DNA from 4 places in the Pseudoalteromonas sp. UBA6610 genome. Region 1 is predicted to be linked to each of the others. Evidence: predicted binding sites of a transcription regulator. Region 1 holds the regulator's gene; each other region holds the start of a gene.
The links. The regulator LexA, encoded in region 1, represses DNA repair genes until DNA is damaged. The targets are predictions, from matches to a motif close to TACTGTATNNNNATACAGTA.
Positions count from the first base shown of each region.

Region 2: the regulator LexA is predicted to act here: its motif matches at 1,956-1,975, upstream of B4F91_RS17635 (SulA-like leucine-rich domain-containing protein).
Region 3: the regulator LexA is predicted to act here: its motif matches at 2,349-2,368, upstream of B4F91_RS15230 (exonuclease domain-containing protein).
Region 4: the regulator LexA is predicted to act here: its motif matches at 845-864, upstream of dinB (DNA polymerase IV).

Region 1 covers NZ_DJHW01000137.1:28,629-32,212, reverse strand. Annotated here, with positions in the region: gene B4F91_RS18020 (hypothetical protein) at 1-193, shown strand, start outside; gene B4F91_RS18015 (PaaI family thioesterase) at 204-644, opposite strand; gene lexA (transcriptional repressor LexA) at 822-1,439, shown strand; gene coxB (cytochrome c oxidase subunit II) at 1,912-3,048, shown strand; gene ctaD (cytochrome c oxidase subunit I) at 3,048-3,584, shown strand, end outside.
Region 2 covers NZ_DJHW01000134.1:17,677-21,260, reverse strand. Annotated here, with positions in the region: gene B4F91_RS17650 (VC2046/SO_2500 family protein) at 1-354, shown strand, start outside; gene B4F91_RS17645 (DUF6172 family protein) at 545-847, shown strand; gene B4F91_RS17640 (YchJ family protein) at 976-1,455, opposite strand; gene B4F91_RS17635 (SulA-like leucine-rich domain-containing protein) at 1,498-1,932, opposite strand; gene B4F91_RS17630 (tetratricopeptide repeat protein) at 2,215-2,670, opposite strand; gene B4F91_RS17625 (NCS2 family permease) at 2,788-3,584, shown strand, end outside.
Region 3 covers NZ_DJHW01000115.1:2,381-5,964, forward strand. Annotated here, with positions in the region: gene B4F91_RS15210 (sugar porter family MFS transporter) at 1-22, opposite strand, end outside; gene B4F91_RS15215 (hypothetical protein) at 393-848, shown strand; gene B4F91_RS15220 (competence protein CoiA) at 911-1,654, shown strand; gene B4F91_RS15225 (dual specificity protein phosphatase family protein) at 1,757-2,251, opposite strand; gene B4F91_RS15230 (exonuclease domain-containing protein) at 2,380-3,584, shown strand, end outside.
Region 4 covers NZ_DJHW01000023.1:40,503-44,086, reverse strand. Annotated here, with positions in the region: gene B4F91_RS03530 (acyl-CoA thioesterase) at 1-400, opposite strand, end outside; gene dinB (DNA polymerase IV) at 876-1,928, shown strand; gene B4F91_RS03520 (M17 family metallopeptidase) at 2,168-3,584, shown strand, end outside.

The sequences.
Region 1 (3,584 bases):
TGAATTAATAGAGTCGTGTTCACGTAATGCGCTTAAACAGTGGCTAAGCTGTTCGCGCAGAACGTTTGATATAGGCTTTGAGTCGGGCACGTCGCCTAAGTGTTTTAACCAAGCTCTACATGCAGATACATTGCTACGTATATCTGCAATTGGCGCTGGTATGGAAATAACGATTTACCCTATCGAAAAGTAGCCATAGTTAATTATTTGCGCTCGACAACCGCTGCGGTCATTTTTGATACGCAGCAAAGCTCGCCGCGGCTATTGGTTATTTTTATTTCCCATACAGAACTGCGCTTACCAATATGAAATGCACGAGTAACGGCGGTTAAAGTGCCATTTCGAGAGGCCTTTAAGTGGCTGGCGCTAATTTCCTGTCCAACACAATAAAATTTTGTAAAGTCCACTACAAAGTTAGCGGCGTAGCTTGCTACGGTTTCGGCAAGTACCACATTTGCGCCACCATGTACCATACCAATAGGATTATGATGCTCAGGAATGGCGGGCATGGTAGCCACCAGGTAATCATCTCCTATTTCGGTTATTTCTATGCCCATGGTTTTCATTAGCGTGCCTTGGCCGTTTATTCCCTCATCTAACTGTTTGCAAAGCTCTAATGTAATGGGTTGATGCCAAATACTCATAATTACTCCTTTATATTGAAAGCAAATTTATAGCATTTTAAATACTGAACGTCTGTAATTACCTAAAATTTATCCAGGTGCGGTGTATTTAGCTATTTTAAAGCACAATTTAAATTTGCGATTTTTATTTAACTGTATATACTCACAGTTAAATGTACTGTATGGAAAACCAGTTGTATGCGACCATTAACTAAACGCCAAGCTCAAATACTCGAACTAATAAAAGTTTTTATTAAAGACACTGGTATGCCTCCTACACGTGCCGAAATTGCGCAAACACTCGGTTTTAAAAGTGCCAATGCCGCAGAAGAGCACTTAAAAGCGCTTGCCAAAAAAGGTGTTATTAAAATGAAACCAGGCGCAAGCCGTGGTATTCAATTGGTTGAAGAAGAGGAGCCTGAGCAACTAGGTCTACCATTAATAGGTAGAGTTGCAGCGGGTTCGCCTATTTTGGCGCAAGAACATGTTGAGAGTCACTGTAAAATAGACCCACTTATGTTTAAACCAGCCGCCGACTTTTTACTGCGTGTTAACGGTATGAGTATGAAAGATATAGGTATTATGGATGGCGACTTACTTGCCGTACACCGTACTCAAACAGCAGAAAACGGCCAAGTTGTGGTTGCACGAGTAGATGAAGACGTAACCGTAAAACGCCTAGAAAAAGCAGGCCGAAAAGTATTATTACACGCCGAAAACGAAGAGTTTACGCCAATTGAAGTAGACCTTGAAAACGAATCTTTTAATATTGAAGGGTTAGCCGTTGGCGTAATAAGAAATGCCGACTGGATGTAATTTTTAACTATTTTTAAGTAATATTTATAAATGCGCACTTTTAAGTGTGCATTTTTGTTTTAAAAACAGACCTTCCACCATCTCAAAGCGCCCTAAAATTATTTAGGCTGTAAACTTTTTTTCACTCATACTTTTATCTTCCTAGGCGTGTTACATCCCTTAATTTTGCTCGTATCTTGGCTGTTAAATAACAATTTAATACGCCGTCATTTACTCAATTTTAAAATATCACTTGATTGTTTTTTATACTAAAACTTGCTTGTTGTACGTTTTTTAGCTAATCATTAATGTGCTGGACTAACAATAACTCACAGCTTTTTAGTTATGAGAACACACAATATACACAAACCTTTTGTTGTCCTAGCGATACCAATCAAAAATAAGATTGGTTAAAAAATAAAAATAACGAATTGGCGTTTAAGCCGTATGCCTCTTCGCTTTGCATTCGCAATAGCATCAAAGGAGCCGTCACATGGGTAAACTGACCTCTACCTTGTGGCTTGTGTTGATTATGTTCCCGCAGCAAGTGCTGGCTAATAGCCAATACAATATGCGCAAGGGCGTAACCGATATAAGTAATAATGTATATCAGCTACACATGACCATATTTTTAATATGTTGTGTGATTGGGGTGATAGTGTTCGCAATAATGTTTTGGGCACTGATTCATCACCGTAAATCTAAAGGGGCAGTTCCTGCCCAATTTCATGAAAGTACCAAAGTAGAAATTCTTTGGACTGCCATTCCGTTTGTTATTTTAATTGCCATGGCAATTCCTGCCACTAAAACCCTCATTGCGATGGAAGATGCCAGTAAGGCCGACTTAACCATTAAAATTACAGGGTCACAGTGGAAGTGGCATTATGAATATATGGGTGAAGACGTAGAGTTTTACTCTATTTTATCTACCCCTCAAGACGAAATAGCCAACCTTGCTAATAAAAACCCCAATTACTTACTTGAGGTTGATAAACCTTTAGTACTGCCAATTAATCAAAAGGTGCGTTTTTTAATGACCTCTGATGATGTTATTCACTCTTGGTGGGTACCCGATTTTGCCGTTAAAAAAGATGCCAACCCGGGGTTTATCAACGAAACGTGGACCAACATTAACGAAGAAGGTATTTACCGAGGACAGTGTGCAGAGCTGTGCGGTAAAGATCATGGTTTTATGCCCGTGGTGGTTGAAGCTAAATCGCAAAAGGACTTTAACGCATGGCTTGCAGATGCTAAGCAAGCTAAGCAAAAAGCCGCACTTGCTGATGCAGCATTGCTTGAGACAACAATTCCTAAAGAAGAGCTAATGACACTAGGTGAGCAAGTGTATATGGCAAGTTGCGCTGCGTGTCATCAACCCACAGGTATGGGCTTACCGGGCGTATTTCCTGCGCTAAAAGGCAGCCCCATTGTTTTGGGTGATATAAAAGATCACATTGATGTAGTGATTCATGGCCGCCCAGGAACTGCAATGCAGGCATTTGCAAAGCAGCTTTCAATTAAACAACTTGCAGCGGTAATTACCTATAAACGTAATGCGTGGGGTAATGAAACGGGTGATGTCATCCAACCTAGTGAAATTCAGGCAGCACTTGATGCGGAGGCGAACTAATGAGTAGCATAGTAGAACAACCTAACGCCAATAACGCTCACCACGGCCATCACCCAGCCAAAGGTTTTAAACGTTGGTTATACACAACAAACCATAAAGATATTGGCAGCATGTACTTAATTTTTTCGCTGACTATGTTTTTAATTGGTGGTGCAATGGCCATGGTTATTCGGGCTGAGTTATTTCAGCCAGGATTACAATTGGTAGACCCACACTTTTTTAACCAAATGACCACAGTACACGGTTTAATTATGGTGTTTGGTGCTGTAATGCCAGCCTTTACGGGACTTGCTAACTGGATGGTACCGCTTATGATTGGCGCGCCAGATATGGCACTGCCCAGAATGAACAACTGGAGCTTTTGGATTTTACCCTTCGCTTTTTTAATTTTATTGGCATCGTTATTAATGCCTGGAGGCGGCCCCGCATTTGGCTGGACGTTCTATGCGCCGCTTTCAACAACGTACAGTAACGACAACACCGCAATGTTTGTGTTTGCAGTGCACATTATGGGGATTAGCTCAATTATGGGCGCA
Region 2 (3,584 bases), on a different contig from region 1:
GACGAAGAACAGTTAAGGGAGCGCTTTGGTGCTGGACCAAAGCAATTATTAGCTCCCGAAAAATTTGATATGACCATAGGGCAAGAGCACGCGTCGATGATTGTTCAACAAGGCGAGCAAGCAGGCATGAAAGCAATAAAATTAAGCCACTGCTTAAAGCCTGAGCCACTAGCGATTAGAGATGACAAGTTACATATTCCTTTAACAGTAATCGATAATTGTGAACTATCAGTACGCAGGCGCTTAAATGACACGCACACCGCGCTTGCAAGTCCACAAATGGACGCCGCAGCATTTTATGACGATTTAACTAATGAGGCTATACATAAGCCATTGCTTGTTGCTAACGCATAAAAATAATTTAACACTTGTGCGTTTTAAAAGCCTAAAACACCTTATATTTAATAACCGGTTATGCAATAAAATAGAACAATTCTTTTTTTGTTTAAAAAAAGCATCCACAAATTAAATGCAATTGCTATAATGGCTGCAAATGGTATGACTTGAGTGCCATTATCATTAAATCAAGGTAATTAGGAACGTAATGAAGAAAACATTCACGCTAAATCATGAGAAAATCAAATACCCTCGTATGGTTGATGCTGCAAAGCATGAAGTGAAAAAATATTTGAAAAGAGAGCGCAATAAAACGCTACCTGTTGAAGCTGATTACTGGGCGTTTGACTGTAAGTTTGGCACAAGTGCCGATGATGCCGAAGTTGTTCACGTAGCTGAAATTAACAACAAGATCAGCGAAATCGAAAAGCAGGCGCTTACTTCATTCTATGTTGAGATTTTAGCTAGACCTGCGCAGCGTGAATCGTTCGATCTAGATGATGATGAATAACCAATAGCAATATTGTAGAAAATGGACCTAGATGGTCCATTTTTTGTTTATGGCAGTTATTAACATGTTAGTGGTATAGAGTAGCGCTTAAATAAAAAGCTATTTTTATGCTAAGTATTTAGCTTATTTTATACACTGTGACACTTTTTATATTTTTTACCGCTTGCACATGGGCAGGGGTCGTTTCTGGCAACTTTTATATCGGCGACCGGATTAATAATACCCTCTAAATAACGCCATTCACCGTCCTCTTTTATAAAGTCTGATTTCTCATCCAATTCACAATATAAGTTTTGGTAAAAATAATACGCGTTAAAGGCAACATAACCTCGCTCATCACTTTGCTGCGTATCGCGCACAACCAATTTTACAAAGCGGCAGCTATTGGCAAAGTCAGCAATTTCATTTACTGGGTTTTGTGCTTGTTTTTCTTTGGCGTAAGTTTTAAATACATAAGATGCATTTTTTAATGCATAAGCACTAAAGCGCGAACGCATTAGTTGCTCAGGTGTTGCTGGGGTTTTTATATCAAGATGATAAGGCTGGCAACAGTCACCATAATTAAGCTGACTGTTGCATAAGCAAGCGCTAGTACTGGTTACACTCATAAAATACTAATTAACATAAATTAAAAATGTATTTTACCAAGCTTATTGAGTAAGTGATATTGCTGTAGTACTGGTTTTTTTAGTAAAGCAAAATAGCTTAGCGCTTCTTTTGTCTAAATTAAGCGATAAATTAACAAGCTGCTGCTCACTTACTATATCGGTCCATGTAATAATGGCTGCAAAGTTACCATTATGAAGTGCTGAATTAAGCACATACTCTAAATTTACTAAATGCTTTTGTCTTATTACAAGCAGTTTACTGGTATCTATAGAGCAGCTATCTAGCAAGGCTTTACTAGGCACATGGTCGGGCGCAATCAGTAAGGTCCACGCGTTAGAGCTATTGTATTGGTGCAACACTTTTAGCATTTCAAACGTAGCAGAAATTTCATCTTCTACTTTTATTAAGTTTACCGACTCACTTTCATCATGTTGTTGGTAACTTTTAACGGTTCTTACGGTAATTGGCTGTAGCATAGTTCTCACTCACTGGGTTTATATACAGTACACGTATACAGTAGTTTATACAGTTGTTGTGTGCAAGCGTTTTTTGTTATTTTTTATACAGTTAATGGTTTTAAAAAATAAACAATAAAATAACACTTTAAAAACAGTGAGTTATAATTTAAGCCGTGTAAGTGAAAGCTGAGGGTGTTTGCAGTACTGTATAAAGTGTAGCAGCGTTATACAGTACTTAAGGGATGGCTATTCAGTTATTTTAGTGTGTTTTACAGTGCTTAGCTGTTAGCTATACAGTAGTTAGTCATTTTTTGGGATTAAGTGGGCAAACTGAATTTGGTGGATTTGCTCATACAAGCTGGCTGCATAGCACTGAGCGTCTTTAAGACGTTTGGTGTCGATATATTTTCTTAAATCATCTAAAGCAGCGGTTGCCGGTTCATAGCCTTGGCTGCTGGCTAAACTTAACCATGCTGCTGCGTGAAATACGCTTTTTGGTACGCCTTGGCCTTTGACAAAAAATAACCCTAAATAAAACTGGGCGCGATGATTTCCGGCCATTGCGGCAAGGCGCATCCACTTAGCTGCCAACGGTGCTTGGTTATGCTTTAAATAATACAGTGCTTTGTTAAGTGTTGTTTGCTCACTTACATCACTATTGTTTTCAGCGCTGTGGTTTGTAGGCTGTGTTACAAAATCTAAAATATTGTTTAATTGCTGCTCTAAGTCTTGTCCGCTAGGCTGAGTCTTATTCATATATTTTCTTTTTTATAGTTTCTACGTCAACAGTTTAGTATATCGCAAGGTAAAATGTCCTGTTTATACTTAATTTTATGGTAAAATCACGTCACTTTTTACTATCACAAGTCTATTATGCTCGAAGCTCTATTTAAACTCCGCGAAAATAACTCCAATGTGCGACGCGAAAGCATTGCTGGAATCACTACTTTCATTACTATGGTTTACATTGTATTTGTAAACCCTGCAATGCTTGCGGAAGCAGGCATGGATCAAGGTGCTGCATTTGTTGCTACCTGTATTGCGGCTGCTATTGGCTGTTTTATTATGGGATTGTGGGCTAATTACCCTTTAGCACTTGCGCCGGGCATGGGTTTAAACGCGTTTTTTACTTACGGTGTTGTACTGGGCATGGGTTATAGCTGGCAAGCTGCATTAGGTGCGGTATTTATGTCTGGTTGTATATTTTTAATATTAAGTTTGTTTAAGGTCAGAGAGTGGATAATTAATGCTATTCCTTTGGTTTTAAAGCAGGCTATTGCCACTGGTATTGGTGCGTTTTTAGCGTTAATTGCGCTTAAAAATGCAGGCATTATTGTTTCAAGCCCAGCTACATTAGTACAGCTTGGCGATATTACTTCGGCAGGTCCTTTATTAGCTATTTTAAGCTTTTTTGTCATTGCTGCTTTGCTTTATCGTGATATAAAAAGCGGCGTACTTATTAGCATTTTGCTAGTAACGGGCATTGCGTTAAGCCTCGACTTAGTTGAGTACCACGGCGTAATGTCAATGCCACCGTCTATTTTACCTACCTTCATGCAACTTGATTTTGCAGCGGCCTTTGAGCTTTCTATGCTGAGTGTAATCTTTGCGTTTTTGTTTGTTGATTTATTTGATACATCAGGCACGTTAGTTGCGGTAACTCAAAAAGC
Region 3 (3,584 bases), on a different contig from region 1:
AAGGCGGTGTGTGCGTTGTCATTATATGCCCTGAAAGTTAATTTAAATTTAAAAGAGCATGATATCGTAAAGCGCTATGGCTGAATACGCTTGTGCGGGTGTAAATTGAGCCATTTTTAAAGGCTTTAAAATTAAGTAACCGCCTTTTTTGAATAACACCGATTGATTTTCAAAAAAATAATATGTTTTGTATGGGGAGTATTTGTTGGACCAATATTACTGTTCTCACCCATTTGGGTGTGTTTTTGCAATTGCGTAGCCTGTTCTGAAGTTAGGTAATTGTTTACAAGTGATTATTTGGTGGTTAAGGTAAATGCATTGAATATAGGAACATTGTCGGTTTACAAAACGACAAATGTCGTCGATTAAATTGTCATATTTATAGAGATACCATGTCTGTAATTCGTAGCTCAGTTTTTCAAATCATTTTTAAATCAATTTTTTTACTATCATTTAACTGTATCGGATTCTTTGCAATATATGCTGGCGCTATTTTATTTCTTAGCGAGAGCAATACTTCGTTATCGCCAAATGAACAACTTTTGGCGTTAATTCTCGCTTTGGTTACAACATCTATTTTTGCTTGGTGGATGGTACTCAGCTTTCGGCAATACGAAATCAAAATAGACAGTGAAGTAATCCTACTTAAAGGATTATCTGGCTGGAAAAAAATTGACAAAACTTTTCCACTCTCCGATCTTGATGGTGCAGAATTAGGAACGGATTTAGCTCTATTTAAGGGGGAAAAATTGGTGGCGAAACTTTCAATGGTTTCTATAGCATTTGACAATCATTCGCTAAATAAAAGTATTACAAAAACTTTACCCGCTCCTGAATTGGTTAAATAAATATAACAAGCCAATCCAGCAGCGGCTGATTGAGGCATTATACAACCGAGTGTTATGTACTTATGAAATTTTCATTAGTTGACGGATTTAAGCAAGCTCCTCTGCCTAAGATGAAAGGAGTTTGTATATATTGTGGTAGCCCAACCGTAGCAAAGTGTGGTTCAAAAATTAGATGGCATTGGGCGCACAAGGTAAAATGTAGTTGTGATCCTTGGTGGGATAATGAATCCCAATGGCATCGAGATTGGAAAAATCATTGGGAAGATCATAATCAAGAAATAGTATACTTTGATAAAAGTGGTGAAAAGCATATTGCAGATGTTGTTAATGAGCAGAATATTGTAATTGAATTTCAAAACTCCCCAATGTCTGAAGCTGAGTTGAAATCAAGAGAGGATTTCTACGGAGATATGATTTGGGTAATAAATGGTCGTAATCTAGCGAAAAACATAAAATTAAGTGCGATGCTTCCTGATCCTCTGCATGAATCAATGGAAGATATATCTATTCATTCAAGTAATCATAAAACTCATTTCGTTTATTCTTTTATTTCTGAGTATCGAGGTCCGAATGAGTTAGTAGAAATACATAGCTCAGATAAAATAGATGGAATAATTAAATCCACGCATGTAGGACACTTCCTCTTTGAGTGGAAAAGGCCTAGATATGTTTGGTTTAAAGCAACAAAACCAGTTTATTTGGACTTTGGACAAGGTGTCATCTGGCAATTAATGCGTTTTAACAATTATAGTAGTTTCTGTATTAAGGCATGTATTAAAAATGATTTCTTGGCAAAGTTTAAATGAGTTGCATAACAAGTGATCAATCTTATCAGTGCTAATTCATTACAGGCTATAAATAGAATTATTGGCACTATTTATAGTGCTAAATCCTCCCCAATTTCTGTCTTACACCTCAAAATTCTCAAAGTACTCTTTTTGCAATTCTATAGTGAGTGCTTTAGGGCGAATGCCTTGTACTAGGCTGTATACTTCTTCTTTTGTGTAACCTGCCGAATTTAAAATAAGCGCAGCGACCAACCCTGTGCGGCCAGTGCCGCCTTTACAATGTATGGCAATGGTTTGTTTGTGTTGTATGGCCTGTAATATGTCGGTTTTGTGGGTGTTCCAGCTTGATGTAAAAGGCTGTTTTGGTGCTTCGTCGTCATTTATAGGTAAATGAAACCAGGTTATATCGTGCTTATTGCACTCACTATTAATTGTTTGTACGTTGTTTTTTTCAAGCTCCTTTTGCGGCATAAGCGATAACAGCATGTGAGTGCCAGCGGCTTTTAATGTAGCGATTGAATCCGCTAGGTTTTGCGTTTTTGTACTGGGGCAAGGCGTAAAAATAATATTTGCGCCGTTATTGAGTGATAAAACATCGTATGGGTGCGCGCTCATGGTAAGTCCTTTATTTTTAATAAATTTACTTTTATACGCTCACTATAGCGTGTTTTAGTTACAAGTTTAAGATTGAATAATAAGCACAAATACTAGATACTGTTTTTATATACAGTTTTGGCGATGTTATGAAAAAAGAATTACCAGCAAAATACTATTTAGCGCATTTTAGAGAGCTTATTGAGTTTGTAACAAGTAAATGTATGCATTTACTTGAGCCTAAACATAGTGAATTTATTAGTAAAATTAACCAACTAGATGAGCAAAGCCAATGCATGTTGGCGCGTGTGTATTCGCGCAAACCTTATTTAGTGCAGGCGCAATCGCTTAATTATGAAGAAATAACTTCGCCGCATCAGGCTATTTATACGCTAAAAACAGCGGGTATTTTATATGAGCCAAACGCACAGCATTACAAGCAGCTTATAGCGCATTTAACTAAGCCCATGCTGGTGGAGTTACTCAGTAATTACAGTGAGCAAGTAAGCTTTAAGAAAAGCGCAGCTAAAGGGGAGTTGGTCACTATTGCGAGCCAATTTTTTAGTGAGCGCACAGATGATTTAGCCCCTTTATATAGCCAATATGTGATAAATAACCGTGAAGATTATTACGAGTATTTTGAGTTTTTATTTGCAGGGCGCTTAAGTAGTGGCGATGTAAACCATCAAAACCGCTTTGTTATGCGCGATTTAGGGTTAACCGCTACCCGCGAAGGGCACAGCGAGAGCTTGTCGCGCTTTAATACACTCGCTGAGGCGCAATCTAATTACGTTTTAAATCGTTACCGTTTAGCATTTAAAAACATTGGCAAAACAGCCGGTAATACAAAAGATGAAACCTTGGATGACAAAGCCCCTTACACCGAGCTTGCGCATTTAGTATTAGCGCAACCGGCGCATGGCGCACAAGCGCACGACATTAAAAACAAACTGCTGGTTAGGCTGTACAAACAACTTAAAAATACCGATAGCGAACTTGCCTTTAGCCTACTTGAAGGCTGCACCGATTACGCCGAAGCACAAGAAATTCAAATAAGAGAGCAATACCGCCTAGGTAATAAAGCGTGGGTAAAAGCGCAGCTAGAGCAAATTATAGAAAACCCGCTCACCGACGATTTACTGTACTTTGCTGATGACTTTTTAATGCGTAAGTATAATAAACAAACGCGTTCGCGCTTAAGCACTATGCTAGCCGATACCCAATGTGTGCTTGAAATTGACGAAATTTACCGAGGCGATGTAGAGCAAGGCGTAAATGAGCATTACAGTGCAAAAGGGTTAACGGTTTTTAATACCGAAAACACCTTATGGCAAAGCTTGTTTGGCTTAGTATT
Region 4 (3,584 bases), on a different contig from region 1:
ATAGTAATGGCTCTGAAATCGCCGCTTTTTGTCCTGTTTTAAAGTCAAACATAACAACTTGAGAATAGCCTGTGGTAGTAATAGCTTGCTGAGCATGGCTAAATACAGAGTAATTCATCATAAAACGGTCGCTTTTTATATCTGAAATAGTAATACCTACGGTTAAGGTATCTGGGAAGGTTACTGGACGTTTATAGCGAATATTGTTTTCACTAATGACCGGGCCTATTCCACCTGGTTTTATCGTATCAAACTGATTTATTTTATTTAGAAAATCGATACGCGCAATTTCAAAATAACGCAAGTACACCACGTTGTTAACATGTTGTAGGGCGTCCATATCGGCCCATGCTACGGTGATATCGGTATGAATAGGGTGCTGATCTTTGAACCTTTGCATGTATGTGTACTCTTAGTTTTAAATGAATGAGGTTATCAATATGGTGTTTGTAGCTCAAGACAATAAATGCCATGTTTTTTTATAAGATGATTGTACCTATTTATTTTTAGGACTACAGTTAAATAACACAGACAACACACACACGAGAACACACATGCAAAATATAATTAATTGGGCTTTAGCCAGTTTAGTTTTTATAGCGTCTTTTGCTTGCTATGCAATGGGTAATGCCTCCGGCGGCATAATGCTTTTAGCTGCGGGGTTTTTATTGGAGTTTGTTTTTTGGCTACATTGCTTTAAAAAATCAAAGCGCTTTAAGCAGCCGTTTTAAAAAAGCTGTTTAAAGCTTGCACGGCTTAACGCGCTACACCTAGTCGCGCTTTAACTTTAGCAAGCTAAACAGGCTTTAATGGACTTGCTTAATGAAAGTGAATCCTTAATAATGGCTGTATAAATAAACAGTTGTTATGTGGTAATGAAAAAGTTTATTCATATCGACATGGACTGCTTTTATGCAGCGGTTGAAATGCGCGATAACCCCAAACTTGCCAGTGTGCCTTTAGCGATTGGTGGCAATAGCCGTCGTGGCGTGCTATCTACAGCAAATTATATAGCGCGCGAATATGGTGTTCGCTCGGCTATGTCTAACTACCACGCTAAGCAATTATGCCCCGATTTAGTTATTGTGCCTGGGCGCATGGCGGTTTATAAAGAAATTTCTAACCAAATACGCGCTGTATTTAAACGCTATACCGACCAAATAGAGCCGTTGTCGCTTGATGAAGCTTACCTAGATGTAACCAACAGCACTGCATGCAAAGGCAGCGCAACGCTTATTGCTCAGCAAATTAGAGCAGATATTTATAATGATACCGGCCTTACTGCCTCTGCCGGAGTTGCTCCCATTAAGTTTATTGCCAAAATAGCCAGTGACGAAAATAAACCCAATGGCCAATTTGTGGTTTTACCGGATGAAGTTGATGCGTTTTTAAATAATTTACCGCTGGGTAAAATCCCTGGAGTGGGCAAAGTAACCCTCGAAAAGCTTAATTTAAAGGGGTTATACACAGGTAAAGACGTTCGCGAGAAAGGCGTTAATTGGATGCAGCAGCATGTGGGGAATTTTGGTGTATCGCTTTATCAAAAATGTGCTGGCGAATATATTGGTAAAGTAACCACTGAGCGAGTCCGTAAATCCCTTAGTGTTGAACACACCTATGAATACAATAAAAATAGCCTACAAGAATGTTTAGATCAGTTACCTAAATTACTCGAAGAGCTAACAGCGCGCCTTAATAAGCAACAGCTGCAAAATCGTATTAATAAGCTAAGTGTAAAAGTGAAGTTTGCAAACTTTGTTGTTACCTCTGCTGATCAAGCTCATCATCAATTAAATACTGCTATTTTTACTGAATTACTCTCTAAGGCGTATCAACGCGGGATGCAGCAACCAGTGCGTTTATTAGGTATTGGAGTGGGTGTTAAAAATGAACCTAATTTAAATCTGCAACTGAGTATTCTTGATTAACTACACGCTTTTTTGCAATTTAGAGTGCTTTAGCAAAGTAATTTAAACGTGGAGCAAGCAGGGGCTGCCTTTACTAAAAACTATATAGTGGTTGTTAGTTTCTTCTTAAAACATGGAGTCACTTTAGTTTGCTGTAAAACCAAGTTGCCAGATTAAAATGAGCTGATCGCAGTTGGCTGGTTTTGTGTTTTTATATCAACGATAATAGCCCCTTATGTTTTCTAACAGGAGTTTTACTTATGGCATATCCTCAAGCGATAGCTGCACAATCACTTAGTGCAAGCTTTGACTCATTTTCTCACGATGCACTTATTATAATTAGTGATGACTTTTCTCAATTAGCCAATAACTCATTAAGTGATGCTATCGAATCACACGCTAAAGTAGATTCTCGTATTGGTAAACAAGTTACGTTTTTAGTGGTTGATAATGTACGTGTTGTTTTAGCACCTACGGGGCCGCTTAACCGCGATTACGATGATGTAAGACGCTACTTTGATGCCGCTAAGCTAGCGATTAACGAAGCAAAAGCCGCGGGCAGTGTAAACCCTGCTATTTACTTACCTAAATTACATACAGATGCGCGTTACCAGCATGCATTAGAAGTGGCGTATTTAGGCGCATGCCAAGCATTGTGGCAACCTTTAGAGGCGCGCGAATACCATGGCGAAAGTATTGAGCCTATTACGCAAATAGGTTTAATCGATGCAAATGAGCAAACAGTTAAAGCTGTAAATGCAATTGCAGCAGGGCAATATGCGGCGCGTGATTTATGTGGTACTGAGCCTGAACGTATGGCGCCACCACGCTTTGCTGATTACTGTGTTGAGCTTTTTAAAGGCTCTAAAGTAGCGGTTGATGTGATTGACGATATTAACACGATAGATAAAAACTACCCTATGCTTAGCACCGTTGCTCGCGCATCTTATGCGGTTGAGCGCCACCACCCACGTGTTGTTAAGCTAGAGTACGTGCCAGAAGGTGAAGTAACGCGCACGCTAATGTTTGTTGGTAAAGGATTAGTTTACGATACCGGCGGCGCCGATTTAAAAGTAGGCGGTTACATGGCGGGTATGAGCCGCGATAAAGGCGGGGCTGCATCCGTTGCGGGCTTTATGAAAGCCGTGGCAGATTACCAACCTAAAGGCGTTAAAGTTATTTCTTACTTAGCTGTTGTTCGTAATTCAATTGGCTCAGATTGTTTTGTACCAGATGAAATTATCACTAGCCGTGAAGGCGTACGTGTACGCATTGGTAACACTGATGCAGAAGGGCGTTTAGCTATGGGTGACCTACTTAGCGAAATGAAAGATGTAGCCAAAGGTGAAGTTAACCCAACATTGTTCACCGTAGCAACCCTTACAGGGCATGCGGCACGTGCTATGGGCCCTTACGGAGCGTATGTTGAAAACGGACCTGCACGTAGCGCTAATATCTCTCGTCAAATAGCGGATTGTGGTGATTTATGGGCAGATGCAGCTGAGGTTTCTCGCTCTCGCCGTGAAGATTACGACTTTATCAAACCACGTACCCTCGCTGATGATGTTTTATCAAGCAATAATGCGGCCTCTGCTGTTACAGCCCGTGGGCATCAATTCCCTATGGCGTTTTTAGCCGTTGTTGGTGGGCTTGATAAACACGGTAACGACTCTGAGC